DNA from 4 places in the Lysinibacillus sp. CNPSo 3705 genome. Region 2 is predicted to be linked to each of the others. Evidence: riboswitches for the same ligand, from Rfam matches in the RefSeq annotation. Region 2 holds a riboswitch; each other region holds the start of a gene.

The links. Region 2 has a riboswitch for thiamine pyrophosphate ahead of thiM (hydroxyethylthiazole kinase). Riboswitches for the same ligand answer to the same signal wherever they lie in the genome.
Region 1: linked by a shared signal. The riboswitch ahead of thiT (energy-coupled thiamine transporter ThiT) and the one ahead of thiM (hydroxyethylthiazole kinase) in region 2 are both predicted to bind thiamine pyrophosphate.
Region 3: linked by a shared signal. The riboswitch ahead of PVA17_RS02720 (ABC transporter substrate-binding protein) and the one ahead of thiM (hydroxyethylthiazole kinase) in region 2 are both predicted to bind thiamine pyrophosphate.
Region 4: linked by a shared signal. The riboswitch ahead of thiC (phosphomethylpyrimidine synthase ThiC) and the one ahead of thiM (hydroxyethylthiazole kinase) in region 2 are both predicted to bind thiamine pyrophosphate.

What each region holds. Positions count from the first base shown of each region.
Region 1 covers NZ_JAQZSD010000017.1:26,397-34,063, reverse strand. Annotated here, with positions in the region: gene map (type I methionyl aminopeptidase) at 1-363, opposite strand, end outside; gene PVA17_RS09615 (DUF6440 family protein) at 818-1,039, opposite strand; gene PVA17_RS09610 (LCI fold-containing protein) at 1,276-1,548, opposite strand; gene PVA17_RS09605 (hypothetical protein) at 1,947-2,198, shown strand; gene PVA17_RS09600 (hypothetical protein) at 2,340-2,702, opposite strand; gene PVA17_RS09595 (hypothetical protein) at 2,969-3,163, opposite strand; gene thiT (energy-coupled thiamine transporter ThiT) at 3,582-4,142, opposite strand; TPP riboswitch at 4,269-4,377, opposite strand; gene PVA17_RS09585 (magnetosome magnetite crystal formation protein family) at 4,500-4,835, shown strand; gene PVA17_RS09580 (AAA family ATPase) at 5,050-7,667, opposite strand, start outside.
Region 2 covers NZ_JAQZSD010000045.1:22,480-30,146, reverse strand. Annotated here, with positions in the region: gene PVA17_RS17450 (GNAT family N-acetyltransferase) at 1-295, shown strand, start outside; gene PVA17_RS17445 (cysteine desulfurase family protein) at 604-1,758, shown strand; gene thiI (tRNA uracil 4-sulfurtransferase ThiI) at 1,761-2,969, shown strand; gene PVA17_RS17435 (alpha/beta-type small acid-soluble spore protein) at 3,122-3,334, shown strand; gene thiE (thiamine phosphate synthase) at 3,515-4,147, opposite strand; gene thiD (bifunctional hydroxymethylpyrimidine kinase/phosphomethylpyrimidine kinase) at 4,137-4,961, opposite strand; gene thiM (hydroxyethylthiazole kinase) at 4,961-5,716, opposite strand; TPP riboswitch at 5,806-5,904, opposite strand; gene mbcS (acyl-CoA synthetase MbcS) at 6,130-7,667, shown strand, end outside.
Region 3 covers NZ_JAQZSD010000004.1:81,095-88,761, forward strand. Annotated here, with positions in the region: gene parE (DNA topoisomerase IV subunit B) at 1-1,390, shown strand, start outside; gene parC (DNA topoisomerase IV subunit A) at 1,387-3,819, shown strand; TPP riboswitch at 4,140-4,249, shown strand; gene PVA17_RS02720 (ABC transporter substrate-binding protein) at 4,401-5,396, shown strand; gene PVA17_RS02725 (thiamine-binding protein) at 5,398-5,688, shown strand; gene PVA17_RS02730 (ABC transporter permease) at 5,688-6,458, shown strand; gene PVA17_RS02735 (ABC transporter ATP-binding protein) at 6,436-7,185, shown strand; gene PVA17_RS02740 (TatD family hydrolase) at 7,175-7,667, shown strand, end outside.
Region 4 covers NZ_JAQZSD010000021.1:39,449-47,115, forward strand. Annotated here, with positions in the region: gene PVA17_RS11230 (hypothetical protein) at 1-155, opposite strand, end outside; gene PVA17_RS11235 (S-layer protein) at 1,022-3,193, opposite strand; gene PVA17_RS11240 (AEC family transporter) at 3,586-4,515, shown strand; TPP riboswitch at 4,862-4,976, shown strand; gene thiC (phosphomethylpyrimidine synthase ThiC) at 5,108-6,886, shown strand; gene PVA17_RS11250 (catalase) at 7,076-7,667, opposite strand, start outside.

The DNA.
Region 1 (7,667 bases), on a different contig from region 2:
TAGCTTTTCTTTATCCTCATAGCCTTCGCCAACTACAAATGAAATGCCCGTATCAGCAAAGTAGCCATTTAGTGAACCAGATACGTCTATATTTACGATATCTCCCTCGTTAATCACTCGTTTACCAGGAATACCATGTGCGACTTCCTCATTCACACTAATACATGTGTAGCCTGGGAAATCATACTCCCCTTTAGGTCCAGAAATTGCACCTGCTTCAGCAAACATACGACCTGCAATTTCATCTAATTCAAGTGTTGTTACACCTGGTTTTGTAGCAGCCTTCATTGCCTCACGAATTTCAGCACAAATACGGCCGATTTTTTTAAATGCTTCAATCTCTTCTTGCGTTTTTACAATCATTTTTAACGTCCCTTTCATCTAATGTCTACAACTTAATATAACATAACTTTCTTTGCATAAAACGCTAAACGCTTTAAATATTATATGTCATCATAAATTGTAAAGTGCCGACATCTCCATAACGTGAAGTTGATTTCCGTTCCGGCTGAGCGCTTTGTTGCTGCCGCTCCGCTTTCGCACAGATTAAAACATTTGCCGCTGACGCTTCGCTTTCGCGCAGAGCTTCCTGGGGGGCGTCCGATGAGCCGCTTCACTCGCGATGCTCGCTGCATGGTCTCATCTGTGACGCTAATCCCCGAGGAGTCCACTCCAATCAACAATGTATACTTTTCAAAAAATTCATCCCTTGCTAGCTAGATTGTTGCTGTTAAAATATAAAAACAGAAATAATCTACAAAATGTGTAGAATCAACTCTGTTTTTATGTTTAAATCGGATATTTAACTAAAGCCCTGTTATTCATTATTTGATTCTATTATTGGTTTTCCGTCCTTATCCAACAACGGGGTGATTCCCCCTGCATATCCACCCCAACTAAATAAATAATGAACTCCTGTTTCATTATCTACTATATATTCTGTTCCCGTTAGCCACACCAGTTTCTGAAAGGATTTCTTCAAATCTCTTCTTTGATCCTTTATTCTTATCTGAGTTAGTAACCATTTTTTCGCCCCCATATTGGTTTATATGTTAATGCTATTAATGAAATTCAAAATAACATTTTTTATACTACGTTCTTGCCTAGTGATTATTACAAAAATAGTAATAAGGCAACAATGTTAATAGCAACAATCTTTTCGAAAACAGCCAAAATTAAAAAGCCCTATCATTAAGGTAACGGGGCAAAGTTAAATAAAAAAAAGAGCGACGTCTATCATCGCTCTTAAAACATTTCAAAATGTACTTTTTTATGTTAAACGTTAGCTTCATAGTGGCCGATGTACCAGCCACCTGAATAGGTGATACCTTTTAAATACCAAGTAACGCCGTTTTCAGTAAAAGAGTTTGCAAAAGTATTTTCTTTTTTAGGGATATCCCTAGTAATGATCCCTCGAGTTGAGGCATCAGATTGAGTTGAAGAACTTACAGTGTTTTCTGTACTTGCAAAAGCTGGAGAAGCAGACACAACAGGCACCAATAAGGACAGAGAGAGAGCAGAACTGATTAGAATTTTTTTACCATTCATTTAACAACACTCCTTCAAATATAATTTTTTTATGGTACATCTATATTAATTCGACATAAGGGATAATTTCCCTTTTATTTTACATATATTTTTAATTTTTATTTTATTTACCATTTTATAGTACTGGTATAGATTAACCCATATAACAAATACACCTGTAAAAAGCATAGCAGAACAAATGTGCATACACGGAATTAACAATAAGGATATCCTCAAAAATTTATCACCAAATTTTCGCCGGGGTGTTGGAATTTACAGTACTTTTACCGTGGAAATATAAAAAACACACCAGTGATTAAACGAACACAAGCTGGAGAATGTGAGCGAATTTCTTTAACTTGTATATGAAGTAATCGTTACATTGGCCTATGCATTATAGCAAAGCGAGAGCTTGCGCTTTGATTTTAGAGGAATGTTTGTATGAAGCTACATTTGTTAACCAGTATGTAGAAAATTATTTGGAGGAAAGTGTGGATCCGCAAAAAATGCGTGAATTGCGGAAGTTCATGCAGCAGATAAATAAAAATTCTGTTGAAAAACACTCTTGGACTGAACTGCTTTCGTACATTGTAGATGAAATCAAGACTCCCCTTGTTTCTACACAGGAAATGGTATCTGACTTCGTTATAAATTTTTGGGAACTTTCATAAAAGAATGTTATTCAATAATATTGCCCGATTGTTGAACAACAAGTTAAACAACACTCTTCAACTAAACTGCTCCGTTAGCAAAAGAAGCGATTGCTCTAATCGAACAATCACCTCTAATCTTACATATATGTATTGACAAAATTAAACACCATAATGAATCAACCAACTATCTCCTTTTATTGCTTCAGCTATTTTTCTCATCAATTCTTCAAGTTCCTCTGATTTGTACTCATCGTTTACTTCACTAACCATATTTAAAAATTGTTTATGAGAACTCGGCGGTATCAATGTTATTCCAAAATAGGCGAGGCTTTTATAAGGTCTATTTGTGTTATGTGCGAATGTTTCCAGATGATTCATTTTTTCACCAAAATCCTTAGACATAAGTTCATCAAAAAGGTCCCCATCTACACCTATGCAATGATATTTTTCAGGTTCATAACTAGCATACTCTTTATTTTTTTCAATACATTCAACTATTCCAAACTCGTGAATATAAGCCAAATTAACACATCTCCTAAGTCTTCAGTATCTCACTTTATTTTACAACATATTGGTGATAGATGAATGTGTGAGCTTATAAAGCAAGTTATAATGAGATTGCGGTAGCACATCTTTTTGTTTGATTGGTGCTACAGAGCCATGTGTATACCTATAGGAGTGATAGAGAAAGCATAACAAAAGGACTTGCAGTAGTATTACGCACAAGTCCCTAAGATTTAAGCGTGGTGGCTATTGGTTTGATTGTTAAAAGGAGATTATAGTCCTTGTTAACGTTTTAATTTTTCATTGATTTCTTCCAATAATAAAGATTGCCTTTTTAATTGCTTAGTTGTACTGATAGCAAACCAAAGGAAAATAATAAATGGAATAAGAGAAAATAATAACCCGAAAATCGAGAAAGCACTAAATAAAATATCTCCTGAATTAAAACCGTTCATATCTTCTGTATAATAACTATTCAAAACTCAAATCCTCCCATTTTTTTCACTAACTTTAAATTTTTTCTATATCGAAATTGTAACATAGCAGAGTTTGGGTTGGTAGAGGAATGGTAAATGTGCAAAAAATGAAATTGACAGCTACTAGAACTGAGTAACAAGTACCTAAGCTGAGTTAAACGAGCCTTTAACGAACCTGTGAGTGTAGTTAGTGGAGCAGTGGGAAACAGTACCATCTACAATTATCTCTTTAGTTCTTTTGTAGAATACCTTCCCCATTAGCCCCTCCTGAATACGGCATTTTTTCAAGCATGACGAGTCATACTATTACTTTAAATGTATAGCACACATTGGAAGTAAACTGCTCCGTTCGTTGAATAGCAACAATCTTTTCGAAAACAGCCAAAACAAAAACCCTTCACTCATGTGAAGGGCATAATAGTTATGATTTTCGCTGCATTAATTGAGGTGCTGCCGTAAATAGCAGAACACCGGCAATTGCTGTTAAAATCGTTGCTGGTAGCATATATGTTCCATTATAGATGATTGAATAAATCCACGCATTTTGATCGCCTGCATACTCTGCGAAAAATACAGCGCCACCAATGGTATGTGCTGCATAGCGTAAAAAACCTGCTAATACAGTTCCTACAATAATATAAAGCGCCATTTTCTTTTTGTTTAAATTTTTTGCAGCCTCAAGCACCGGTCGACGTACAACGGCCGCTAAGCCCACTACTGTAAAGGCAACACCATAATCAAGTGTTCCTTGTAGCCAATGCACAATTGTAGCACCAAACATTGTTTGCATTACACCAATGAGTAAACCAGTTGTCATGCCTGGAATAAGGCCCCAGCGGAATGCTATTAAAATTATTGGTACCATCACTAGACTAACAGAGCCACCTTGTGCCCATACTTTAAAGGAAACCTGATCGAGCACAAGGCCAATCGCTGCGAATATCGCAATCTCCACAAGCATTAACAATTTTTTATTGTCCATAATATTCTCTCCTTTGTTCCGATGTAGGATACAAGAGCAGGAATAGAAATCAGTTGGCAAATATGTCCCTATCCGGCATCAAAAGATAAAAAACGATGCCAGGACAGAGCCTCACATCGTAAAAGTGTCGGTTTCTATCCACAATCCCTACGCAAGTGTTAACTTACAGGTTCGAAGAGTCAAGGCATTACGTGCCCAGTCTCAGCTGACATCATCAGCTCCCCTTGTGGTCGTACATCTTAATTTAATTGAACAACCTCATTGTACGCAAACACTGTTATGATTACAACCTCTTCCACATTTTTTTTGAAACTTTATCGTTTTTCATGCGTAAATATTAAAAAAGGAGGTACTACTATGGAGAACCAAAAAATATTATCTGCCTTTAGTTATCTCAGTATTTTATTTGCACCCTTTATTGTGCCATTAGTTGTTTACTTTGTGACAAAAGATAGCGACGTAAAGAGGCACTCTATTCGAGCACTAATATCACATTTAATCCCAGTCGCATTCGGTATAATTCTCTTTGCAGTCTTTATTTTCTCAACTTTATCATTCAACACCAATTTTGATCTAAATTCAGATAGTAATAATTTTCTTATCATTTGGTTTGTTTCATTCGCAATTTATATTCTCGTTTCATTAGGAGTCGTTATTTGGAATATTATTCAAGCTGTTCGGGTGGTCCGATAAGGTTTCATCTTAACTTCTCCTTGAACACATAGTACTTAAGGAGCTGTTATTTTGTGAAAGTATCTAAAGTTGTTAAAACCGCTGTAAAATTAGCACCTATCGTCATCCCCATTGTCAAAAAAGTAATCGCTGCAAAAAAAGGAACAAATCCTAACGTAACTAAAAAAAAATAACAACAAGGCGTATTTCCAACAAACGGAGATACGCCTCTTTGTTATTTTACTTCAAAATATGTTTGACTATGACCGTTCATTGCTTTTTCAACATGCAACACAGCAGGCATTGTAGCTTTTAACTCCGCAACGTGAGAAATGACGCCAATCATACGTCCGGAATCTTGTAAATCAATAAGCGTATCAATCGCCTTATTTAATGCTTCTTCATCGAGAGAACCGAAGCCCTCATCAATAAACATCGTTTCAATACGGATATTACCTTGAAAGCTTTGAATGACATCTGCCATCCCAAGGGCAAGACTTAAAGACGCATTAAACTTTTCTCCCCCTGATAATGTTTTGACATCTCGTAATTGATCTGTATAAGCATCATACACATCGAGTCCTAGCCCACTTTGCTTGGCATGCTTTTCTAAACGATCTGAACGTCGTAGCTCAAATTGACCGTTGGATAAATGATAAAGTCGAACATTTGCCGCCTCTGTAATTTTATCTAAATAATTGATTTGAATATAACGCTCAAAAGACAGCTTTTTCACATTCTGTCCATTTAACATTGCATAGAGCTCCTTTACTCGCCCCGCTTCTTTCTCAAGTAAATGAATCTCCTGTTCGGTCTCCTCAACCTTTTTGATAAAGTTTGCACACGCCTTCGCAAATCCTTCCATTTGTTGCAATACTTTAAAAGCTTCCTCATATGTGACACGAAGCATCTCTAACTTTTCTTCCATGGTCGTTAAATCTTGCTTCTCTTGCCCTTTAAGATGCTTCTCTCCCTCAGTAATTTGCACCTGTAATGTGTGGATTTGTAGTGCATATTCATGGCAAGATTTCCGTAATGCTTCTATTTGCAACGTGCTACGCTTCCCAGCAGCAAATTCATCATAGCTTTCAAAGCCTGCTTCCTTCATACTCACTGAAAATTGCTCGCGCTTTTCATCCATTTTCAGCTTTAATTCCTCAAAAGCCTGTTTCGCTATTTCTGCAGTCATTCTAGCATTATGTGCGGCTTCCTTGGCAGATTGCAAACTTTGCTGACTACTATTCCACGCAGTTTGTAATGCAAGCTTTTGTGATCCTATATGAGCGATGGCCTGTTGCAATGCTTGTAGCGTCGTAAGATTTTCCGGAATATGCTTTTGCTGCTCTTCCACAATTGCTTGTTGTTTCGTCAATTCCTTTGTCTTCTCAACTAAATATTGCTCAAGTTTTATTTGCTTTTCTTGTAGCTGCTCCATTCGCGCACGATGATCCTTTTGTTGCATACGTACATCAGATAATTGATGGCTCACTACTTTTAAGATTGTTATTTGTTGCTCTACGTTTTGCAACGAAGCTACAATTTGTGCTTGATTCGATTGATTAATCGCATTCGTCTCTAACTGTTCTAGCGCCTCTTGTAGAAGATGCTTTGTAGAATTCAATAAAGCTTCTTTCTCTAAAAACTTGCGCTCATCAGTACTAGCCTTTCCTCGTAAAGCCTCCACCTCTGCTAATTCAATCATCTCTAATCGCTCACGATGTGTTTCAAGATGTGTTGTACTACCACACACTGGACAAGGCTCTCCGTCCTTAAGTTGCTGTGCTAAAATACTTGCTTGACTCGCAATCCATTGTTGTTCCAGTTTTTGAAGAGCCTGCTTACTTTCTTGATAATGGTCATTAGCAGTGGCTACATCCTGCTCCGCCGTTGCAACAGCTCTTGTGTATTTTTCAACTTGCGCTAGTAATGATACATGCTCTTTTAACTTAGGTAGCTGTTCTAAATAACTTTCATACGGCTCCAGTTGTTTTTCATATTGTTCAATTGTTTTTGTTAACTGCTGAACTTGCATTTGTTCTGTTTCTACAATTTTACTATTATCGTCTACTGCTAGCTTGGCTGTTGCAACATATTGTTCAGCTATTTGCAGTTGCTGCAGATTATTCTCATACGTCTCGAACGTCGGTAATAATGCCTGTAGCTGTAATTCCTGTTGTAAAACGAGTTGACGCTCAGGTTCTTTCGCCTCTTCAACGTTAAACTTTTCCTGCGCTATTTTTAACTGAGCTTCTGTATTTTTCTGCTCTGTCATTGCTTGCTGATAGGATTGTTCTTTACGATTTTGCTCAGCACGTAAATCGATACATTGTTGCTCAAGTATGACTAGACGCTCAGCTTTTTCTGCTAATGCAATTTCGCGTTCTTTTGCGCTATATATATCTTGTTCTTGTAGCAATGCTTGTAGGCGATTTTGACGATTAGATTGCTCATCAAATTGCTCATTCAATGTTTTCGCTCTGCTGTAAAATTCCTGCTCTTTTTGATGATGCGCATAAGCCTCTTTATAGCGTTGCAGTTCCAATTGTATACATTCCGTATAATAGGTTTGCTCCTCTTCCAGAGCCTTCTTCAGCTGATGCATATTGTCAGTATTAGTAGTAATGCAAGTAAATAAAGATGACGAACGCTGTGGTAAAGCACCTGCAATTTGGCCAAGAAGATGCTCCTTTAATTGTTGAGCATGCAGTAAATCACTTTCCGCCTCTTTTCGTTTCGCATCAAGTCTTTTTGTCATCGCACCAAAGCGATCTGTTTTAAAAATTTTACGTAAAATAACTTCTTTATTCGTAGAATCTGAGGTTAACAGCTTGCGAAATTCACCTTGTGGTAGCA
Region 2 (7,667 bases):
TTTTTTCTGTACAGGAACATCAGCCCAAGTACCTATAGGGCGTAATTATGGTGCGTATTTAGACGAGTACATTGATGTGGGGATAGGGATGAAGCCTGAGCTAACAGGAAAAGGTTATGGTTCAGAGTTTTTTTCATTTATTTTAAATCAGCTACAACAAGAAAGTCATAGTCCTCTTCGTTTAACAGTAGCTACATTTAATACAAGAGCTATTCACCTGTATGAAAAATTAGGCTTTACAAAAGTCATGGAATTTACAGCTTCAACTGAATTTATAACAATGAAGAAAGATTAAAAATAAGCATGTTTAACTACGGTTTATAGTGGTGAAATTCGCCTCCAATACGGTGTTGAAATATAGTTTAAATATGGTCGCTGAAAGTGGAGGTTGGACGACTCCTCGGGGTCAGATCACATCGCGAGTGAAGCGGCTCATCGGACGCCCCCGGGAAGCTTTGCACTGTAGCGACAGCTACAAAGCGCCCAGCCGGAACGGAAATAAGTGATTAAATTAGGATAATTGTTAAAGTTAGTAGTCAATCGCTGAAGATTGCGTTATGATAAATACCGTTAAATCAACGTTTTGAAAGTGTGTGAATATTAATGGAAGTTAATACAATCTATTTAGACAACAGTGCAACAACCAAACCTTTAAAAGAGGTTATGCAAGCATTTATGGCAGTGAATGAGCAGTATTATGCTAATCCTGCTTCCATTCATGCAATGGGTGTTGAATCAAACGAATTGTTAATGCGTGCACGTGAGCAAGTAGCAGATATTTTGCAGACAGAAGCAAAAAATGTGCTATTTACATCAGGTGGTACTGAATCCAATAACACGGCTATATTTGGTTTAGCACGTAGCAATACACATAAAGGAAATCATATTTTAACAACCGAAGTTGAACATCCATCTGTTCTTGAATCTGTTAAGCAACTTGAGCAAGAAGGTTTTGATGTTGAATACTTACAAGTCGATAAAAATGGCGTTATTTCTTTAGAGGAGCTTCGCACAAAAGTGCGCAAGGATACCATTTTAGTAAGTATGATGCATGTAAATAATGAAATGGGTGCTATCCAACCAATTTTTGAAGCTGCAAAAATTATTCATGAATCAAGTCGGGCAGCTTTTCATGTGGATGCTGTACAAAGCTTTGGAAAGTTACCAATATCATTTAACGATGAAGATGGACCAGACTGTATTTCAATTTCTGGCCATAAAATTCATGGCTTTAAAGGTTCAGGTGTACTAGCGTTCCGTAAAAAAATGAAATGGCAACCGTATGCACTTGGTGGAGGACAGGAGTTTGGTTTACGTAGTGGAACAGTAGCTGTACCGCAAGCAGTAGCTTTATCCAAAGCAGCTCGAATGGCAGTCGAGACGATGAATAATCGTGCACAAAAATATCGACAATGGAATGATGAAATATGTACGCAATTACGTGGTTATGGAGATGTAGTGCATATTTTATCAACCCCACAAGGTGCGGCACATATTTTATCTTTTAGTATTCGCGACTTAAAAGGTGAAGTCATTATCAATGCATTGCAAAAACGCAATGTAATTGTGTCGACATCGAGTGCTTGCTCATCGAAACAGACAAAAACAAGCCATGTTGTTGAAGCTTTAAATATTGATGAGCACTTTAAAAAGGGTGTTATTCGTATAAGTTTTGGAGCGCATGTAACAAATGAAGATATAGTAAAGTTTAAACAAGTATTAGATGAAGTATTGATGGAACTTAAAGGAGAATATTAAAAATGATTTGGAAAGAAATTTTAATTCGATATGGTGAGCTTTCTACAAAAGGTCGCAACAAGATGGATTTTATTCGTCGTTTACGCGAGAACATTCGTCATGCGTTTGCGGATTTAGGACATTTACACATTCGCACAGAGCGCGACCGTATGTTTATCGCCATTGAAAATGAAACACAAATGGACGTTCTATTAAAAGGATTACCAAAAATATTTGGTATCCAATCTTTTAGTCCAGTAGCAGCATGTGAAAAAGACATGGAGGCTATGAAAAAACTTGCCATAACAATTATGGATACATTTAAAAATGAGCAGCTTACTTTTAAAGTAGAAGTAAAGCGTACAGATAAAACATTTCCGTTAGAATCCCATGCTATTCAACGTGAAATTGGTAGTTATGTATTACCACGATATCAAAATTTATCAGTAAAGGTGAAACATCCTGATATCGAGCTTCGTGTAGAGGTGCGTCATGATGCAACATATATGATGGCACAAGTTATTCCGGGTGCAGGTGGAATGCCTGTAGGTTCGAATGGTAAATCTTTATTAATGCTTTCTGGTGGAATAGATAGTCCTGTTGCAGGTTATTTAATGATGAAACGTGGAGTGCGCTTAGAAGCGATACACTTCTTTAGTCCACCTTATACAAGCCAAAATTCATTAGAAAAAGTAAAGGTGCTGGCTAATGAATTAACGAAATTTGGCGCTAGTATACGTTTACATGTGATTCCTTTCACTGAAATCCAAGTTCTTATTAAAGAAAAAGTACCTTCTAATGTATCGATGACAACCACTCGTCGTATGATGCTAAAAGTTGCTGACAAAGTACGAGAAGAAATTGGTGCATTAGCAATTGTTACAGGTGAAAGTCTTGGACAGGTAGCGAGTCAAACTCTTGAAAGTCTAACAGCTATTAATGCCGTAACTAACACACCGATTTTACGTCCATTAATCTCATCAGATAAATTAGAAATTATCGATATTGCAGAGAAAATAGGCACATACGAAACGTCAATTCAGCCATTTGAAGACTGCTGTACAATTTTTACTCCAGCAAGTCCAAAAACAAAGCCGAAGCTTGAAAAGGTTGAGCATTACGAAAGCTTCTCGGATTTTGATGAGCTAATCGAACGAGCAGTGAAAAATCGTGAAGTCTATATTTTCCCGAAAAAGGAGCAAGAAGCCGATAAATTTGCAGATCTTCTATAGAAGAAACTTGCGATTTCCTAAGCGAACGAGCCGACTCAAAAATCTTGAGTCGGCTTTTTTTGTTTATTTCCTTCGTGGCACAATTTACCTAAAAAATTTTTGTATTAAAAATCTAATATCGCACATTCTATATTCACAAGGAGGTGAGAGACATGACTTCAAATCGCAGTTCAAACAAGCTTGCTGTACCTGGTGTAGAGCACGCACTTGATCAAATGAAATACGAAATTGCACAAGAATTTGGTGTTCAATTAGGAGCTGACGCTTCAGCTCGTGCTAACGGTTCCGTTGGCGGTGAAATCACTAAACGTCTTGTACAAATGGCAGAATCACAATTAAAAGGTATGCCAAACAACAACCTATAATTGCATAATCGCAATTATAAAATTAAAACCAGTGACCGTAAAAGGCACTGGTTTTAGTTTGTTTAAATTTATTAATTTTTATCCCGTATGAATGGGCGTAATTTATCTATATCAAAAGAGAAGCGTCATGCCCTACCATTGTAAAAATCCGCTTGGAATAGCTAAAGATCCCCACTGCCTTTATCCTTCAAATGATTTCAATGTAGAGACTGTATTTGCAATATCCTCACTTTGGCAAATTGCAGAAATAACTGCGATTCCATCAGCACCTGCTTTAAATACTATAGGAGCATTCGAACAGTTTATGCCTCCAATTGCAACGATAGGGAGCTCTGGATATTGCATCCGAGCTTGTTGTAAAAAATTCGTTCCACTAGGTGGATTGGCGTCACTTTTAGAAGTAGTTGAAAAAATCGGTCCAATTCCTACATAATCAGCACCATATTGTAGAGCAGTTTGTAATTCAGCTTGTGAATGAACAGAAACGCCTAAAATCATGTTGCCGATTTTATTACGCACCATCGACACGGGAAAGTCCTCTTGCCCAATATGAACACCGTCTGCTCTAAGCTTTATAGCCAGCTCGATATCATCGTTGACGATAAACGGAACATGATATTGTTGACAGAGCTTTTGACATTTACGAGCAAAATCTTCATAGGCTTGCCCAGTTAATGTATTTGGTCCTTTTTCACGATATTGAAACATCGTAATTCCAGATTGCAGAGCTTTCTCTAAAACGTTTAATGGCTCGTGTTTGAAAACATTACTTGTACCCATTATAAAATATAGCTGTAGATCGTCACGTTTCATGAATGATCACCTCGCAGGAATTCTTCAAGTTTTGATAAGCAAAATGATTTGTAGGACCATGTCCATTACCAATAGATAAATCATGAGTTATTGCTAATTGAATAAATTTTTTAGCCTCCTCAATCGCATTTTCTAAAGATAGTCCACGACCAAGAAAAGCAGTTAATGCAGCGGAAAACGTACAGCCTGTACCATGCGTGTTTTTCGTTGCAATACGAGTGGACTGCATGGAAAATGACCGACCATCTTGGAAAAATACATAATCAGTAGCATAACGTTTATCCTCTAAATGACCGCCTTTAATAATGACGCATTGAATGCCTATTTGTAATAAGACGTTAGCTGCTTCTTTAATATCTGTTAAAGAAGTGATTTTCCTTCCAGAAAGGGTTTCCGCCTCTGGAATGTTCGGTGTGACCACTGTTGCTATAGGTAGCAAATAACTGCGTAATGCCTCAATTGCTTCTTGCTGTAATAAGCTTTCGCCACCTTTTGCAATCATGACAGGATCTACTATAAGCGGACTATTTATTGCAGTTAAAATCCGTGCAATTGATTGAATAATTTCCGAGGAAAACAGCATTCCGGTTTTAATAGCACTTATTGGAAAATCCTCGATAAGCGCTTGAAGTTGTTTTTCGACAAAACTAACTTCAATTGGTAAGACATCCGATACCCCGAGTGTATTCTGGGCGGTTAAAGCTGTAATAACAGACGTTCCAAATACCTTTAATTCCTGGAATGTTTTTAAATCAGCCTGTATCCCTGCGCCGCCACCACTATCAGAACCAGCAATTGTCGTGACAATATGCATCATTGTTCACCACCCTTGGAGAGGCGGTGTAGTTCGTTCAATACTGCAATTTGAAAATCGCCAATAGCTGGGGAGGAAGAAGCAGCTTGCTCTGCCACTTTTTTATAAAGCGATAATGTTTCTATTAATTGGTCAAATGGCTTATGTCCTACAAGATAGGAAGCACAACAAATGGCACTCAATAAGCAACCTGTTCCAGTGACTTCTGTCATTTGTGAATTTCCACCTGTAATCCATTGCTGATGTTCGCCATCAGTAATAAAATCCTTTTCACCGGTCACAATTACAATACAATTGTAAAGCTGAGCTACTTTTTGTGCCTCAACTTCTAAAGAAATTGAACCACTACCACTATCTACGCCTTTTTGTTGCCATTCTATATTGGCTATTGCTGCAAGCTCTCCGACATTACAACGAATAGCAGCAAAATTTATTTCCTTGAGTAATTGTTGTACCGTTTGCTTCCGGTAAGTTGTTGCACCTGCAGCAACAGGATCTAAAACAACGGGAATGCCAAGAGCATTTGCTTTTTTTCCTGCAAGTAACATTGATTCTTTCATTCGCTCATTAAGGGTACCGATATTTATTAATAAGCCTGAGGCAATTGCGACCATTTCTTCAACTTCACGACTGTCATCTGCCATAACTGGTGAAGCGCCTATAGCTAATAAGCCATTTGCTTGGAAATTAGCTACAACATAATTAGTAATGCAATGAATTAATGGATTTTGTTTACGGATAGTATGAAATAACATTTTTAGTCCTCCTTGTTGGATGGACGTAAGCGTGCAAAAAAGGCTCTTTTTCGTGTAGAAAAAAACACGCAAAAGAGCCTTTCATCAGTAAATAGATGTGAATTGCTCCCTACGTCAGTATTAACTAACAGGTTCAAAGGGTCAGGTTTTACCTTCTCAACTCTAATTGAGTCCCCCTGCAATCATGCTTTTAGTTGACCAAAATGTACCATATTATTCATTCGTGTTCAATAGGTCTTTTTTCTTCGCGAAAACAGCACTAATGCTATGTCAAAAATTGATAGTACTAATACGTGACTGATGCCATATAGCAGAGCATGATAGATGTCACGACTTTAATGAATTGGAGTGAATTCCATTGAAAATGATAAAAATTGAGTTTTATAATGAGCGTACAAAAGGGGGCATTTGCCATGAAAAGAGAAGATTTAATCGCACCAGAATGGTATAACATTTCAGATGAAATTGAAAAATATGCACAGGATTCTACTAAAAATGCATTATTAGTTTATAACGAAGATGAGGAAATTCAATACTTAACATATCGAGCTTTACTTGAAAAGGCAAATCAGGCAGCACATGTATTTACAACTCAAGGTTTAAAAAAAGGTGATGTTATGTTGGTTATGGTGCCAAGATCAGTTGAAGCGTATATCGTTTATATTGCTGCCTTAAAGGCAGGCTTAACGATTATACCTAGCTCAGAAATGCTAAGAACGAAGGATATTGAATATCGAATCAATCATGCCAATGCAAAAGGCGTTGTTGCATTTGAACCTTATATTGAACAATTTGATAATGTTGGAAATTTACAAGAAATACAGCAGTTTGTTATTGGTCAAGCACAGGAACCTTGGCAGCCATTGCTTGAAAAGATGCAAAATCAACCGACGACTTACATAAGTTCTACACCGACTAAGAGTACAGACATTGCATTTTTAGCTTATACGAGTGGTACAACAGGCAATCCAAAGGCAGCGGTTCATACACATAGCTGGGGTTATGCGCATTTGCGAACTACTGCACCAAATTGGTTAGGTGTACAAGAAGGTGACATTGTTTGGGCTACCGCAGCACCAGGTTGGCAAAAATGGATATGGAGTCCGTTCCTTGCTACTTTAGGAAGTGGAGCGACAGCATTTGTTTACAAAGGTCACTTCGATGCGGCAACCTACCTTTCATTGCTTGAGAAATTCAATATTAATATTCTGTGTTGCACACCGACCGAATACAGATTTATGGCAGGACTTGAAAATTTGCAAGACTTCAATTTAAGTACGATACGTCAGGCTGTGTCAGCCGGTGAACCTTTAAATAGTGAAGTGATAAAAGTATTTTCCGACGTCTTTAATGTACAAGTACGTGATGGTTATGGACAAACAGAGAATACATTACTTGTTGGAACAATGGTAGGGATGGAGGCTAGAATGGGCTCAATGGGCAGACCTACTCCAGGTAATACGGTTGAAATTATTAATGATTTTGGAAATCCTACTGTAATTGGAGAAGTAGGAGATATTGCTGTGCATTGTGAATCACCCGCGTTATTTAAGAAATATTTAAACGATCCAGAACGTACAAATTTACAATTCAGGGGCGAATGGTATATTACAGGAGATCGTGCATATAAAGATGAAGATGGCTATTTTTGGTTTGAAGGACGTGGAGATGATGTCATTATTTCGTCTGGGTATACGATAGGTCCATTTGAGGTAGAAGATGCGTTATTGAAGCATCCAGCAGTAAAAGAAACAGCCGTAGTTGCGAGTCCCGATGAAATTCGTGGAAATCTCGTGAAGGCATTTGTAGTGCTGACTGATGGAGTAGTGGGTGATGAAACGCTTATAAAAAAACTACAAAGCCATGTAAAAACTTTAACAGCTCCTTATAAATATCCTCGTGCTATTGAGTTTGTTACTGAGCTACCAAAGACTACATCAGGCAAAATTCG
Region 3 (7,667 bases), on a different contig from region 2:
GTCAGCGTTTTTATTAAAAGGCTTAAAAATTGAGTTAATCGATGAACGCGAGGAAGGCAAAGGTGATGTTTTCTTTTATGAGAACGGCATTGAAGCTTTCGTTGCGTATTTGAATGAGGAGAAAGACGTCCTTCATCCTGTTAAGTACGTGGAAGGGATCCAAGACGAAATTGAAGTTGAATTCGCCTTTCAATACAACGATGGGTACTCCGAAACAATCCTTTCATTTGTTAACAATGTGCGTACACGAGATGGTGGAACACATGAAACAGGTGCCAAGGCAGCATTAACACGTGTTTTTAATGAATATGCACGAAAAATTGGCCTGTTAAAAGATAAAGATAAAAATCTTGAAGGGACAGACATCCGAGAAGGCTTAGCGGCGATTGTTTCTGTTCGTATACCAGAGCATTTACTACAATTTGAGGGTCAGACGAAGGGCAAGCTTGGTACGAGTGAGGCACGCTCGGCAGTAGATAGTGTTGTTTCGGAGCAAATTTTATATGTGCTTGAGGAAAACGCAGAATTGTCTGCATCTCTTGTTCGTAAAGCTATTCGTGCGCAGCAAGTACGTGAAGCGGCTCGTAAAGCACGTGAAGATGCACGAAACGGCAAGAAGAGCAAAAAAGCCAGTACTATTCTTTCTGGAAAATTAACGCCTGCACAATCTCGAAATGCAGCGAAAAACGAGCTGTATTTAGTCGAAGGTGACTCTGCAGGTGGCTCTGCAAAACAAGGGCGAGATCGTACGTTCCAAGCGATTTTACCTTTGCGTGGTAAAGTTATTAATACAGAAAAAGCCAAGCTGCAGGATATTATGAAAAATGAAGAGATTTCAACGATTATCCATGCAATAGGTGCTGGTGTTGGAACAGATTTCTCTGTCGAGGATTCAGCGTATGACAAAGTCGTTATTATGACCGATGCTGATACGGACGGAGCGCATATTCAAGTACTGCTGTTAACGTTCTTCTATCGTTATATGCGACCATTGATTGAAGCTGGAAAGGTATTTATCGCCTTACCACCACTTTATAAAATATCAAGAGGCACTGGTAAAAAAGAAGTGACTGAATATGCTTGGACTGAAAATGACTTACAAGCGGCCATTAAAAAAGTTGGAAAGGGTTACATATTACAACGTTATAAAGGGCTTGGTGAGATGAATGCTGACCAGCTGTGGGATACGACAATGAACCCTGAAACACGTACGTTAATACGTGTGACGATCGAGGATGGTGCACGTGCTGAAAGACGTGTGACCACTTTAATGGGCGATAAAGTAGAGCCGCGCCGTAAATGGATCGAAGCTAATGTAGACTTCGGTATGGAGGATGATTCAAATATTTTAGACAATGAATTCATCCAACAAGAGGAGGACCAAGCATGAGTAGTACGGAAAAATTTCAAGATTTACCTTTAGAAGAAGTTATGGGTGACCGTTTTGGTCGCTATAGTAAATATATTATTCAAGACCGCGCGTTGCCTGATGCACGTGACGGTCTTAAGCCTGTACAGCGACGTATTTTATATGCGATGTTTACAGAGGGCAATACGAACGATAAACCATTCCGTAAATCAGCAAAAACTGTCGGTAATGTTATCGGTAACTATCATCCACATGGTGATAGTTCAGTATATGAAGCAATGGTGCGTATGAGTCAGGATTGGAAAGCGCGTCATATGCTCATTGAAATGCATGGGAATAACGGTTCTGTTGATGGTGACCCACCGGCAGCGATGCGTTATACCGAGGCAAGACTTTCTGCTATTGCAGCGGAGATGCTACGCGATATAGGCAAGAAAACAGTTGAATTTATACCGAACTTCGATGATCAAGATATGGAGCCAACTGTTTTACCAGCTCGTTTCCCGAACTTACTAGTCAACGGCTCAACTGGTATTTCGGCCGGTTATGCAACAGATATCCCTCCTCATGCACTTGATGAGGTGCTAGACGGTGTTCTTATGCGTTTAGATAACCCAAATACGACTGTCGATGATTTAATGACCGTTATTAAAGGGCCTGATTTCCCAACAGGTGGGATCATTCAAGGTGTCGATGGCATTAAAAAAGCATACGAAACAGGACGCGGTAAAATCATTGTGCGTGCGCAAGCAGTCGTTGAGCCAATTAAAGGCGGCAAAGAGCAAATTGTTATTACGGAATTACCGTACGATGTAAATAAAGCAAATCTTGTGAAGAAAATCGATGAGCAACGTGTCGATAAACGACTTGAAGGAATTGCGGAAATTCGTGATGAATCGGATCGTACAGGCCTACGTGTTGTCATTGAACTGAAAAAAGATGTTCCTGGACAAGGAATTTTAAACTATTTGTTCAAAACAACCGATTTACAAGTAGCTTATAATTTTAATATGATTGCTATTCATAATCGTCGTCCGACAATGATGACATTACCATTGTTACTGGATTCTTATATTGCCCATCAAAAGGAAGTCGTGACGAACCGCTCCATTTATGATTTGCAAAAGGCAAAAGATCGTTCGCATATTGTTGATGGCTTGATCAAGGCACTGTCCATTTTAGATGAAGTCATTGCAACCATTCGTTCTTCTAATGATAAACGAGATGCGAAAACGAATTTACAGGAGAAGTTTGACTTTACCGAAGTGCAATCAGAGGCAATCGTTAGCCTGCAATTATACCGTTTAACAAATACAGATATTACCGAATTACGAGCTGAACAGGAAGAATTAAATAAATTGATTGCTAAGCTTGAAGGTATTCTTAATAGTGAAGCAAAGCTTGTACGTGTTATTAAACAGGAACTACTTGACATTAAAAAACGCTTTGCAGAGCCTCGTCGTTCAAAAATCGAACAAGAAATTGAAGAAATCAAAATTACGTTAGATGTCCTTGTCCCAAGTGAAGAGGTTGTAGTGACGGTCACAAAGGATGGCTATATTAAGCGTACATCTACACGTTCACATGCAGCTTCGAATGGTCAGGATTTTGCGATGAAGGATTCCGATTATTTATTATATGAAGCAAATTTAAATACACAGCATCATCTACTGTTATTCACAAATCGAGGCAATTATATTTATCAACCTGTCCATGAACTACCTGATATTCGCTGGAAAGATCTTGGTCAGCATATTTCAAGTATTGTACCGACAGGGGAAGATGAATCTATTATTGCTGTATACGGTTTTGAAACATTCGAACAAGCAAATACGTATATTTTAACAGCTACGAAAGATGGACAAATTAAACGCTCACCTTTAGCTGATTATGCTGTTACACGTTATTCAAAGCCGATCAAAACGATGAATGTTAAGTCTGGCGATGAAATGATTTTTGCAGACATCGTGACAGACGAAGCAGAATTAATGTTAACGACAGATACTGCCTATGCTATTCGTTTCCCAATAGAGGAATTGCCAGTAACGGGTGTTAAAACAGGCGGTGTGAAAGGGATTACGCTGAAAGACGGCGAAGCATTAGTTGGCATCAATGTTTTACCGCCAAATGCCACGGCATATGTTGCAATTGTGACACATCGCGGTGCGGTGAAAAAAATGAATGTTGCTGAGGTAGAGATGACGAGTCGTGCAAAACGCGGCTTAAAAGTGTTAACAGAATTAAAAGCGAACCCACATCGTATCGTGGCTGTAGTAAAGGTTACAGATGAGGAACAACTAACAATCGAGACGGAAAAGGGTGTGCAAGAGATTCTTGATGTACAAGCATTAACTCGTGCAGATCGCCACTCCAACGGTTCCTTTAAAGTAGACATTGCTACTGACGGTGCCATTTCACATGTCTTCACGATCAAAAAAGAAGAGAAATAAGTTTTAGTTTTCTAGCCCAGTTCCTTGTGAGAGCTGGGCTTTTTTTACCTAATTGAAACTATTGAGCTCGGATTGTATGATGCGCTTTATATAATGATAAAGTCGGTTGAAATTAGGGTTGGTCGATGCTCAATTAATTGCGTCGTTTAGAATGCTAGATCTTTTTTTTGCTATTTTTCATCATTTAGGTGATTTTTACAAAGAAAAGGACGGAATTGAAGAGATAGAGCTTTAAAATTATATGAGCAGTGCTTTTACGCAAATAGATCCTTGTCATTTCCGGATAGATATGGGTATAATAATCACGAAAAGTTCATATGGAAAGAATGTAGGGGGGCTGGTGTTGCCAGCTGAGATTGTGTCCGATAGACACTGACCCTTTGAACCTGATTTGGCTCGTACCAGCGTAGGGAACATCTATTCAAAAAGAAAATTTTTGATATTGATAGTAAAACGTCTGGGAGGAATCCTAGGCGTTTTTTGTTTTCAGATTTTTGTTGTATACACAGACCGTGAACGCTTTCTTCTGGTAAAAACATTCATTCATGAACATTTCACACTACTTACTTGGAGGATTAAGCATGAAAAAATGGTTATTGGTCCTAATGGCTGCACTTTTCACATTAGTGGGCTGTAGCGAAAAAGAGGTTAAAAAGGATGCTAAAGGATTAACAAAAGTATCGGTTGTTCTAGATTGGACACCGAACACAAATCATACCGGTTTATATGTAGCGGAAAAACTTGGCTTCTTTAAGGAACAGGGTTTAGATGTAGATATAATATTACCCGGCGAAGCGGGAGCAGATCAGCTTGTGGCGTCTGGCAAGGCTCAGTTTGGCGTAAGTTATCAGGAAGGGATTACACAGGCACGTGTACAAGATGTACCTTTAGTATCGATCGCGGCGATTATTCAACATAATACTTCTGGCTTCGCATCCATTGCATCAAAAGGCATTACGTCACCAAAGGATTTTGAAGGTAAAACATACGGTGGCTGGGGGGCACCACTTGAAAAGGCTGTACTGCAATCACTAATGCAAACAAAAAATGCAGATATTAATAAATTAGATATTGTCAATGCAGGCGATATAGATTTCTTCACAATGATGAAAAAAGATATTGATTTTGCGTGGATTTATTATGCATGGACAGGTATTGAAGCAGAGCTGCGTGGCGAAAAACTAAACATGCTATATTTAACTGATTATAGTGATCAGTTAGATTACTACACACCTGTACTTGCTACAAATGAAAAAATGATTAAGGATGATCCTGAGACGGTAAAAGCATTTGTCGCTGCTGCAGCAAAAGGCTATGAATATGCAATCAATCATCCAACTGAAGCAGCTGTTATTTTACTAGAAGCGGTACCTGATTTAGATAAAAACCTTGTGCATAAAAGTCAGGAATGGCTAGCAGATAAGTATCAAGGCGACGCAGCACAATGGGGCGAGCAAAAGCTAGCTGTCTGGGAAAATTACGCGAAATGGATGGCGGACAATAAAGTTTTAGAGGGCGAATTTAACGCAAAACAAGCATTTACAAACGACTTTTTACCGAAAAAGGAGACAAAGTAATATGGCAAACTCATTAATAAGTGTACAAATTATCCCGAAAACTAAAAAATATGAAGATGTGATCCCGTTTGTCGATGCAGCGATTGCGGTTATCGACGCATCAGGGGTGAAATATGAAGTTCATCCATTAGAAACGACCATGGAAGGTGAGCTAACGACTTTACTACAAATTATTGAAAAAATGAATGACAAGATGATTGAGCTTGGCGCTATTAATGTCATTACGCAAGTGAAAATTTTATATCAGCCATCTGGTATTACAATGAATACACTTACGGAGAAATACAAGTAATGAGGCGGGCTTTCAAACAAGGAAGGACGATAATTTTTATCGCCTTCCTCTTATTCATATGGGAACTTATTGTCCGTTTTGCAGACGTGCCACATTGGCTATTACCCACACCAAGTGCCATTTTGAAAGAAGGCTTTCAATCGTATAAGACGTTTGTGCCACATGCTATAGCGACTGTTCAATTAGCACTACTAGGCCTTGCCATTGGAATAGTGTGTGGGCTAACGGTTGCTGTGCTATTACATCGTTTTACGTTTGTGCGGGAGCTATTTTATCCTATTCTTATTATGTCACAAAATGTCCCAGTGCTCGTTCTAGCACCGCTCTTAATCATTTGGTTTGGCTTTGGTTTATTGCCAAAGCTCATTATTATTTGTCTTGTGTGCTTTTTCCCCATTGTTATTTCCGCAATGGATGGCTTCCGTCAAACCTCACCTGAGCTGAAGCATTATTTTGAAATGATTGGGGCAACGAAATCACAAACCTTTTGGAAGCTTGAATGGCCATATGCGTACCCGTCGATTTTTTCAGGCATTAAGATTGCAGCGACGTATAGTGTGATGGGAGCTGTCATTGCAGAATGGCTAGGTGCGAAAATGGGGATTGGCGTCTATATGACATTAGCCCAATCTTCATTTCGAACGGATCGCGTGTTTGTAGCGATTTTTGCCATCATTTTGTTAAGTTTATTATTATTTAGTGCGATTCGGTTATTAGAAAAACTTGTTGTGAAGGGGAGAGGAATTCATGCTAAGCATTCAAAACATTGATAAATCCTTTAATGCTCTTCCTGTTATTCGCGATTTATCATTTGAGGTCAAGGACGGGGAATTTGTGGCGATTATCGGACCGTCAGGCAGTGGTAAAAGCACACTCTTTCAATTAATTGGTGGTGTCTCTTCTATTGATAAGGGAGCTATTTTATTAAACGGTACAGATATCCAACAAAAAAGAGGAACGATCGGCTATATGCCTCAGCAGCCATGCTTACTACCATGGCGTACGATAGTAGAAAACGTCACGATGGTCGAGGAGCTTCATGGAAAACCAAATATGAACGTAGCCAAGGAATGGTTAGACAAAGTAGGGCTTACGGCGTTTGAAAATGCATATCCTAATGAGCTGTCGGGTGGTATGCAACAGCGGGTATCTTTTATTCGCGCAATTGTCAGTAATAAGCCCATTTTATGCTTAGATGAGCCGTTTTCTGCACTTGATGAGTTTACAAGGCTTGAAATGCAGGCTTGGCTTTTATCGATTTGGGAGAAAGATCGAAAATCGATATTGTTCGTAACACACAGTATCGAGGAAGCTCTCTTTTTAGCGGATCGTATCATTGTGCTCACGAAACGGCCAGCGACGATTAAAAAGGAAATAATCGTACCTTTTGCAAGGCCACGCCAAGAAGAAATTCGCCATTCCGCTACATTTACGGCTTTGAAACAACAGCTATTCACGTATTTAAAAGAAGAAAAGGATGAGGCGAATGTTAATTGATGCACATATTCATTTAGATCAGTATAAGGAACACGACATTCCAACTTTGCTAGAAGAAGCTGAACATGTCATTGCCGTTAGCATGAATCTTTCATCGTGCGAGAAGACGTGGAAGCTGGCGAAAACCTATACAAAAGTAAAAGCAGCATTCGGTTTTCATCCGGAACAACCGTTACCAAGTGAAGCGGAGGAAGAGGCATTATTCGAGTGGATACGCCAACATGCTCATGAAATGGTCGCAATCGGCGAGGTAGGGTTGCCTTATTATTTGAGGCAGGACAAGGCGATAAATGAGCGTCCGTATGTGGCATTATTAGAACGGTTTATCGTATTGGCGAAGGATTTAAACAAACCGATTGTATTACATGCGGTTTACGAGGATGCGGCGATTGTTTGTGATTTATTAGAAAAACACCAAGTAACGAAAGCGCATTTTCATTGGTTTAAAGGCGATGAGGAAGTAATTGAACGGATGATTTTTA
Region 4 (7,667 bases), on a different contig from region 2:
ACCTTATAGTTGTAGTAATAAGTATTATCGTATATGTAAGCAGTTTTCGCCTGTCCTGCAATATCAGCCGCCGATGCTGATGTAGTAGGTGCAGCATAAATAAGTGAAGGGGCCGCAACTAGGGCGAGAAAGGCTAGTTTTCTTTTGTTTTTCATAATATGGGAAACCTCCTAATTGGTTTTTTCACAAGTGTCATAGTAATTCATGAGGATTTTTGTCCTAGATGAAATCGTTGATTGCCTTGAGAATATCCTAATATATGTTGATAAACCAATTTTATCATATATTAGGATTCTTTTATGTATATTTTGAGTGAATAGGTAGATAGGTTGTGCATTTTTTTTTAACACTTTGTGTCTTATGTACTTGGGATACGAAAGGTAAGAGAGGTGGATAAGGTGGATAGAATCGTATATAGTGACGGATAGAATCCCCCTATTAAGGGGATAGTTTGTTTGCGGCGAAACCGACAAAAGGTAGTTGTTGAAAAGCCAACTATAGCTGTGAATCCAGCTTTTGTTATTGTTTTTATGCGCATGGCTCGGCACGCAAAGATCGTGTTTTAGAGATAAGTCTCTTTCAGGTTACTGAACGCTTTCTATTAGCTGGGGAAATTGCGCAGTCTTGTAATGTAGATGTTGAATTAATCGATATAAAGACGGTTGATATCGGCGAGTAGTATGGTCGTTAGAGGAAACGCCTTTGTTATAGAACGAATGAAAGCGTATGTAACGTTAAATGAACAACGTGCGGGAATTTTGAAGGCGATTGAAGAGAGGGGGAGTGTCTAGGGTGAATATGATGTTGTTCTAAATAAAGTTACAACCATCGAACGCTGTGTAAACCGTATTAAAGTGGTGTATGGTAATCTTGAAAATTTGTAAGACTTTACATACTCCAAGCAATTATCGAGAATCATTTAAGTAATTTTAAAACCTATACAGAGGCGATATTGTTTATATAAAAGAAACAACAGGCTATAGAGATTTTCTAGCCTGTTGTTTTTAAACTATAAAAATTTTTATCGTTGCTTACCTGAACGTTGGACATCATTATAAATGTTGATGGCCCTGTCTAAACTGTTAATAGCATCTGTCACCTCGTACGAAGAAGCATAGGCGTTATTAACAACAGATTGGGCGTGTTCAACTGCTTTTTCTAGGTCCCGTTTTTCTCGTTCTGTTGTCCACCGTTCATAATAGGGGATATCAGAACCATCTCCATTCACAGAAACTTTCACATACTTAATAGAATTAATGAGTGACGTTAGCCAAGATTTATCAACATAATTTCGATAGTTTACACCGGATTTATGATTACTTCTATACGTTGAAATAGCACTATTTAAATAATTATAGGCAGACGAAATTTCTGACTGAGATGAGTAGCCATTATTTGCAACATTTTGAGCATATGAAACAGCTGAAACTAGAGCGTCTTTTTCACTTTGCGTCGTCCAAATTGTATAAGAAGATAATTCAGAGCCATTAACAGAAACGGTTACATATTGAACAGAGTTAATCAGCGATAAAAGGGCAGATCTATCGGCATTAGTTTGGTAAGTACCGTATTTTTGTGCATTTTTATAAACTGTAATCGCATAGTTTAAATTGCTAATAGCACTTGAGATATCAGACTGGGTTGCATAAGTATTATTTGCAACAGACTGAGCAGATGAAACGGCAGAAGATAAAGCGTCCTTCTCACTTTGCGTCGTCCAAGGCGTATAAGAAGCTACATCATTACCATTATTCCAAGAAACTGCAACATACTGAACAGAGTTAATCAGCGATAAAAGGGCAGATCTATCTCCACTAGTTTGGTGAGTACCATATTTTTGTGCATTTTTATAAACTGTGATTGCATAGTTTAAATTGCTAATAGAGTTTGTGATATCAGACTGAGTTGCATAGTTATTATTTACAACATACTGAGCGGATGAAACGGCAGAGGTAAGAGCATCCTTTTCACTTTGCGTCGTCCAAGGCGTATAAGAAGCTACATCATTACCATTATTCCAAGAAACCGTTACATACTGAATAGAATTAATCATCGATTGTAATGAAGACTTATCGCCGTAAACATATTTTGTTCCGTTCTTTTGCGCAGCTTGATAAACAGTTAATGAAATCCGGTATTGTGTAATAGCGTTGTTTATTTGTTCCTGAGAGGCGTTGGAATTATTAGCTACTGCTCTTGCGCTACTTACGGCATATTCAAATGCTGTACGCTCAGCCTGCGTTGTCCATTTCTCAGTTGTTAAAACGTCGTTTCCATTAACAGATACGGTAACGTATGGGGGTATAGCTACTAAATTACTTAGTTCAGTTTTATTCGCCACAGGTAATTTTACAGAGGCTTTTTTATCATCCACCTGCACCTTGTTAATAAGATGCCCTGAGTCTAATGCCACCTTTTCCCCGTGTTTGACAATCACTTGCCCTATTTTGCCTTCCCCGTAAAGGCTAAAATCTTTTTCAACATCGATTGTAAGCTTATCAACATTGGCCGTAACTTCAAATGCTGTAACTTTACCAACTACATCGATTTTTGAAATAGCTTTGTCAGAAGTCACATGTACTTTCGTACGCTCCAAGTTAATGTTTGGAGATTTAATATCTTTTAAAGTGACATTTAACCAATTAATATTTCTAGTTAATAAAGGTTTAAAAATAATTGTATCCCCGATAGTAACATCATCAATTGTAATGGCCTTCTTCACACGATTCGTTACAATGAGCTTATCTTTAATCGTTACATTTTGAACTTTTACATAATCCGCATTTACAGTTAGACTTCCTTCAATCTGTGCGTCACCACCATCAAAATATACCGCTTTTTTGTCAGTGCCAGCTTTCGTTAATGTTAGTTCTGTAACGCTCGTAATTTCGCCGTTTTTCACTACTATTGTTGCTTCGGCATTCATCAATGCAGTTTTATTCGATGTGTTAAAGAGGGGCTTCAGCGACTGGCTAATTTTAAATTGGCCATTGGATGTAAGAACTTTCTCTTTAGTGACGTTGCTAATAGTAACTGTTTGCCCCTTTGTTTTGGCTGCAGCTACCTGCCCATTCATTTGAATTGAGTGGTTTAAAGGTGAATTATTTGAAGCGGCATCTGCAGTGGGCATTGGCGATACTAGGGTTGCTGTAATAGCAGTTGCCATAAAAGTCGTTAATACTTTATTCTTCATTTTAGTCACTCCGATCATTGTATTTAATGGATAATATATCATATATTTCTCTGTTTTAGTACATAAAGGGTATATTTTACTATTTATTACACGTAAATGAAATGTAGTCCCTTTTTCTTTATCGTTCGTTTTTAAGAATCCTTAATTATTTCAGAAAATTGAAAGTGAAGTGCCAGGTTTTTTGTACGAAATCGGGTAGTTGGGTGCGGAAATCATGCTCATTTCAAGGGCTATAATGTTCTAAAAGATAACTTTTACCATCTTGTTAAAGCCACTGTATTAGATTAGTGTATTTAGGAAAAATGCCTTGATATGAGTGGTGAGTTAGCTTTAAAGTACATTGACCAAGCATAAAAACAGCACTACTATGGGAGAGGGAAGGGGGACAAGCTATGATGTATCTCGGTATGATTTTTTTTAAAATTGTGGCTCCAATTTTAGTGCTTCTAGTACTTGGTGCAGTTTTACAAAAGAAATTTCGCTTTAATTTAAAGGCGTTATCTCAACTTATTACATATTGCTTCATGCCAGCAGCAGTTTTTGTGAATATATATGAAACGAGTATAGAGCTGTCTGTGCTTGGGGAAGTTGCGTTATTTATTCTACTCTTTATCGGAAGCCAAATGGTGCTTAGTCATTTTCTTGCAAAGGGACTAGGCTTAGTAAAAACAGAGGCTGCGGTGTTTAAAAATAGTGTTGTCCTCATTAATTCGGGAAACTATGGAATTCCAGTTGCACAAATGATTTTTGTGACTCAGCCGATTGGCGTGGCGATTCAGGTCATTCTCGTTATATTTCAAAATATGACGACCTATACTTACGGCTTGTACAATTTAATTTCTTCAACAAAATCGGGCATGTCTATTGTGAAAGACTTCCTCAAAATGCCCATTATTCATGCACTTATTATTGGTGTTGCAATGAACTATTTTACTATTACTATTCCGCAGTTTGTAAGAATTCCGATAGACCATGTGGCGGATAGCTTTATCGCTGTAGCATTAATAACTTTAGGGGCTCAACTATCGCAACTTGAAATCAAATCCATGTTCAATAAAATAGTATTCATTAGCTGTTTTACACGACTAGTCATAGGGCCAGCCGTGGCATTGCTAATTATTTTTGCGCTTGGTCTTGATGGTGTCGTGGCACAGTCACTTTTTATAGCTAGTTCGTTCCCGACATCGCGAAATAGTTCTAGTCTTGCATTAGAATATGACGTAGAATCGGCAACTGCTGCACAAACAGTTTTATTTTCAACGATTGTGAGCTGTATTACAGTGACAATCGTGATTTATGTAGCGGAACTGTTGTTTACCTAACAGTTGGGTGCCATATAAAAAGATAGGGTGGAAAGCTTTTCAGGAGTTAGGAGCTTTTTTTCTGAATTAAAAGCTAGTGATTTATATTTGTTAAAACAAGATATAAGTTGATTGGAGTGGAGGCTGGGCGACTCCTTGGGGATTAGCGTCACAGATGAGACCCTGCAGCGAAGCGAAGCGGCTCATCGGACGCCCCCAGGAAGCTTTGCTCTGTGCGAAAGCGAAGCGGCAGCAAAAAAGCGTCCAGCCGGAACGGAAATCAACCACACGTTATGATGATAAGCAAAAAAAACAAATGAAGCTTCCATCTCTTAACAATATCTGCTACACTAGCATCAAACTTAATAGCATTAACTAGGGGAGTCTGATGAGTCAGGCTGAGAGGGAAACGCATAGAGGTTTCTTGACCCTTTGGACCTGATCTGGCTCATACCAGCGTGGGAAAGTTAACCATTATTGCACTCAATGTATTTGCAATAACTATACCTTTACATTCTTAGCCGGATCCAAAATTTTTTGGATTCGGCTTTTGTCTTTATTGGGGTGAGCTAGATTCGGTCCTTGTAAAAATATAAAAGGGAGCGAAGTAGTTATGACAACAGTTAGCGACAAGAATATTACAATTATGTCTAGTTTTGAAGGAAGTAAAAAAGTTTACGTAGAAGGTTCTCGACCAGATATTTTAGTGCCAATGCGTGAAATTGCTCTAAGTCCAACGACAGGAAGCTTTGGGGAGGAGGAAAATGCACCAGTACGTGTTTATGATACGAGCGGCCCGTACACGGATCCTGCGTATAAGGTGGATATTACGAAAGGATTACCAGCTTTACGTAGTGCATGGATCAAAGAACGAGGTGACGTTGAAGAATACGAAGGGCGTACTATCAAGCCAGAAGATAATGGATTCCGCAAAGCTGATGATCCACGAATGAATGAAAATGTTTTTCCGAATTTATCTAGAAAGCCTTTGCGTGCGAAGAAAGGTAAAAATGTAACGCAGCTTCACTATGCACGAAAGGGAATTATTACTCCAGAAATGGAATTTGTAGCGATACGCGAAAATATGGACCCAGAATTTGTGCGCTCAGAGATCGCGGCGGGACGTGCTATTTTGCCATCTAATATTAATCACCCTGAGGCAGAGCCGATGATTATTGGACGTAACTTCCACGTAAAAATAAACGCCAATATTGGAAATTCAGCGGTGTCATCCTCTATTGCAGAAGAGGTAGAAAAAATGACGTGGGCTACACGCTGGGGTGCTGATAACATTATGGATTTATCTACTGGTAAGCATATCCATACGACACGTGAATGGATTATTCGTAACGCCGCGGTGCCAGTGGGAACGGTGCCGATTTACCAAGCGCTAGAAAAAGTAAATGGAGTGGCAGAGGATTTAACGTGGGAGGTGTATCGTGACACGTTAATCGAACAGGCTGAGCAAGGTGTTGATTACTTCACGATTCATGCAGGGGTATTGCTACGCTATGTACCATTAACGGCTAATCGTGTAACAGGCATAGTGTCTCGAGGAGGCTCGATTATGGCGCAGTGGTGTTTATATCACCATCAAGAGAGCTTCTTATATACTCATTTTGAAGAAATCTGCGAAATTATGAAAACCTATGATGTTGCCTTCTCTTTAGGTGATGGTTTACGTCCTGGTTCTATTGCAGATGCAAATGATGAGGCTCAATTTGCGGAGCTAGAAACGCTAGGGGAATTAACGCAAATTGCCTGGGAGCATGATGTACAGGTGATGGTAGAAGGACCAGGGCATGTACCAATGCATCTTATTAAAGAAAATATGGATAAACAGTTAGAGGTTTGTAAGGAAGCTCCTTTCTATACTTTAGGGCCGCTGACAACAGATATTGCCCCTGGTTACGACCATATTACATCGGCTATTGGTGCTGCAATGATAGGGTGGTATGGTACGGCAATGCTCTGTTATGTGACGCCAAAAGAGCATCTCGGCCTACCAAATCGTGACGATGTTCGTGTAGGGGTTATTACGTATAAAATTGCTGCACATGCTGCCGATTTAGCGAAAGGGCATCCGGGAGCACAGCAGCGTGACGATGCGCTATCTAAGGCACGATTTGAATTCCGCTGGCGCGATCAATTCAATCTTTCGTTAGATCCAGAGCGTGCAGTTGAATACCATGATGAAACATTGCCTGCAGAAGGGGCAAAGACTGCGCACTTTTGTTCAATGTGTGGACCTAAGTTTTGTAGTATGAGAATCTCACAGGATATTCGTAATTATGCAAAAGAGAATGACTTAAATACGACTGAAGCAATCCACAAAGGTATGAAGGAGAAGGCAGAGGAATTTAAACAGGCTGGCAGTCAAATTTATCAATAATTAGTAAAGTCGGCTTGTGTCAAAATTAGGCACAAGCCTTATTCGTTTCATCGGACACCCCCAGAAAAGCGATTAACACACATTATAGTGATGAGTTCTCGTTCTATTATTAATACAAAAAAGCTCCATGTGAAGTTGTCCTTCACATGGAGTAAAAAAGTTGGATTGGATATCAATAATAATAGAAAATTAAACGTTTGTTGGTTGTTTTTCGTATGGATTTGAAAGATCCATACCTTCTAATGAAAGGCCCATAGCTTTTGCTACACCTTCGCCATATGCTGGATCAGCTAAATAGCAGTGAAGGATATGACGGCGTTTGATGAACTCTTCAACTGATGCCATATCATTAGCAGTATTTTCGAACAGGCGTTGTTGCTCTTCGGCAGTCATTAGGCGGAACAATTTACCCGGCTGCTCGAAGTAGTTATTGTCGTCTTCACGGAAGTCGTGGATACCAGCATTACCGTCAATACGTAATTCAGGCTCTTTATAGTCTAAATTATGCTCCCATTCACCATAGCTATTTGGTTCGTAGCTTAAAGTTGAACCAAGGTTGCCATCGAAACGCATAGCGCCGTCGCGGTGGAATGAACGGAACGGGCATTTTGGTGCGTTTACAGGAAGCATATAGTGGTTCACACCTAAACGGTAGCGTTGTGCGTCTGCATACGCAAAAATACGAGCTTGTAACATTTTGTCTGGCGAGAAGCTAATACCAGGGATAATGTTAGATGGTGCAAATGCAGCTTGCTCAACTTCCGCAAAGTAGTTGTCCGCA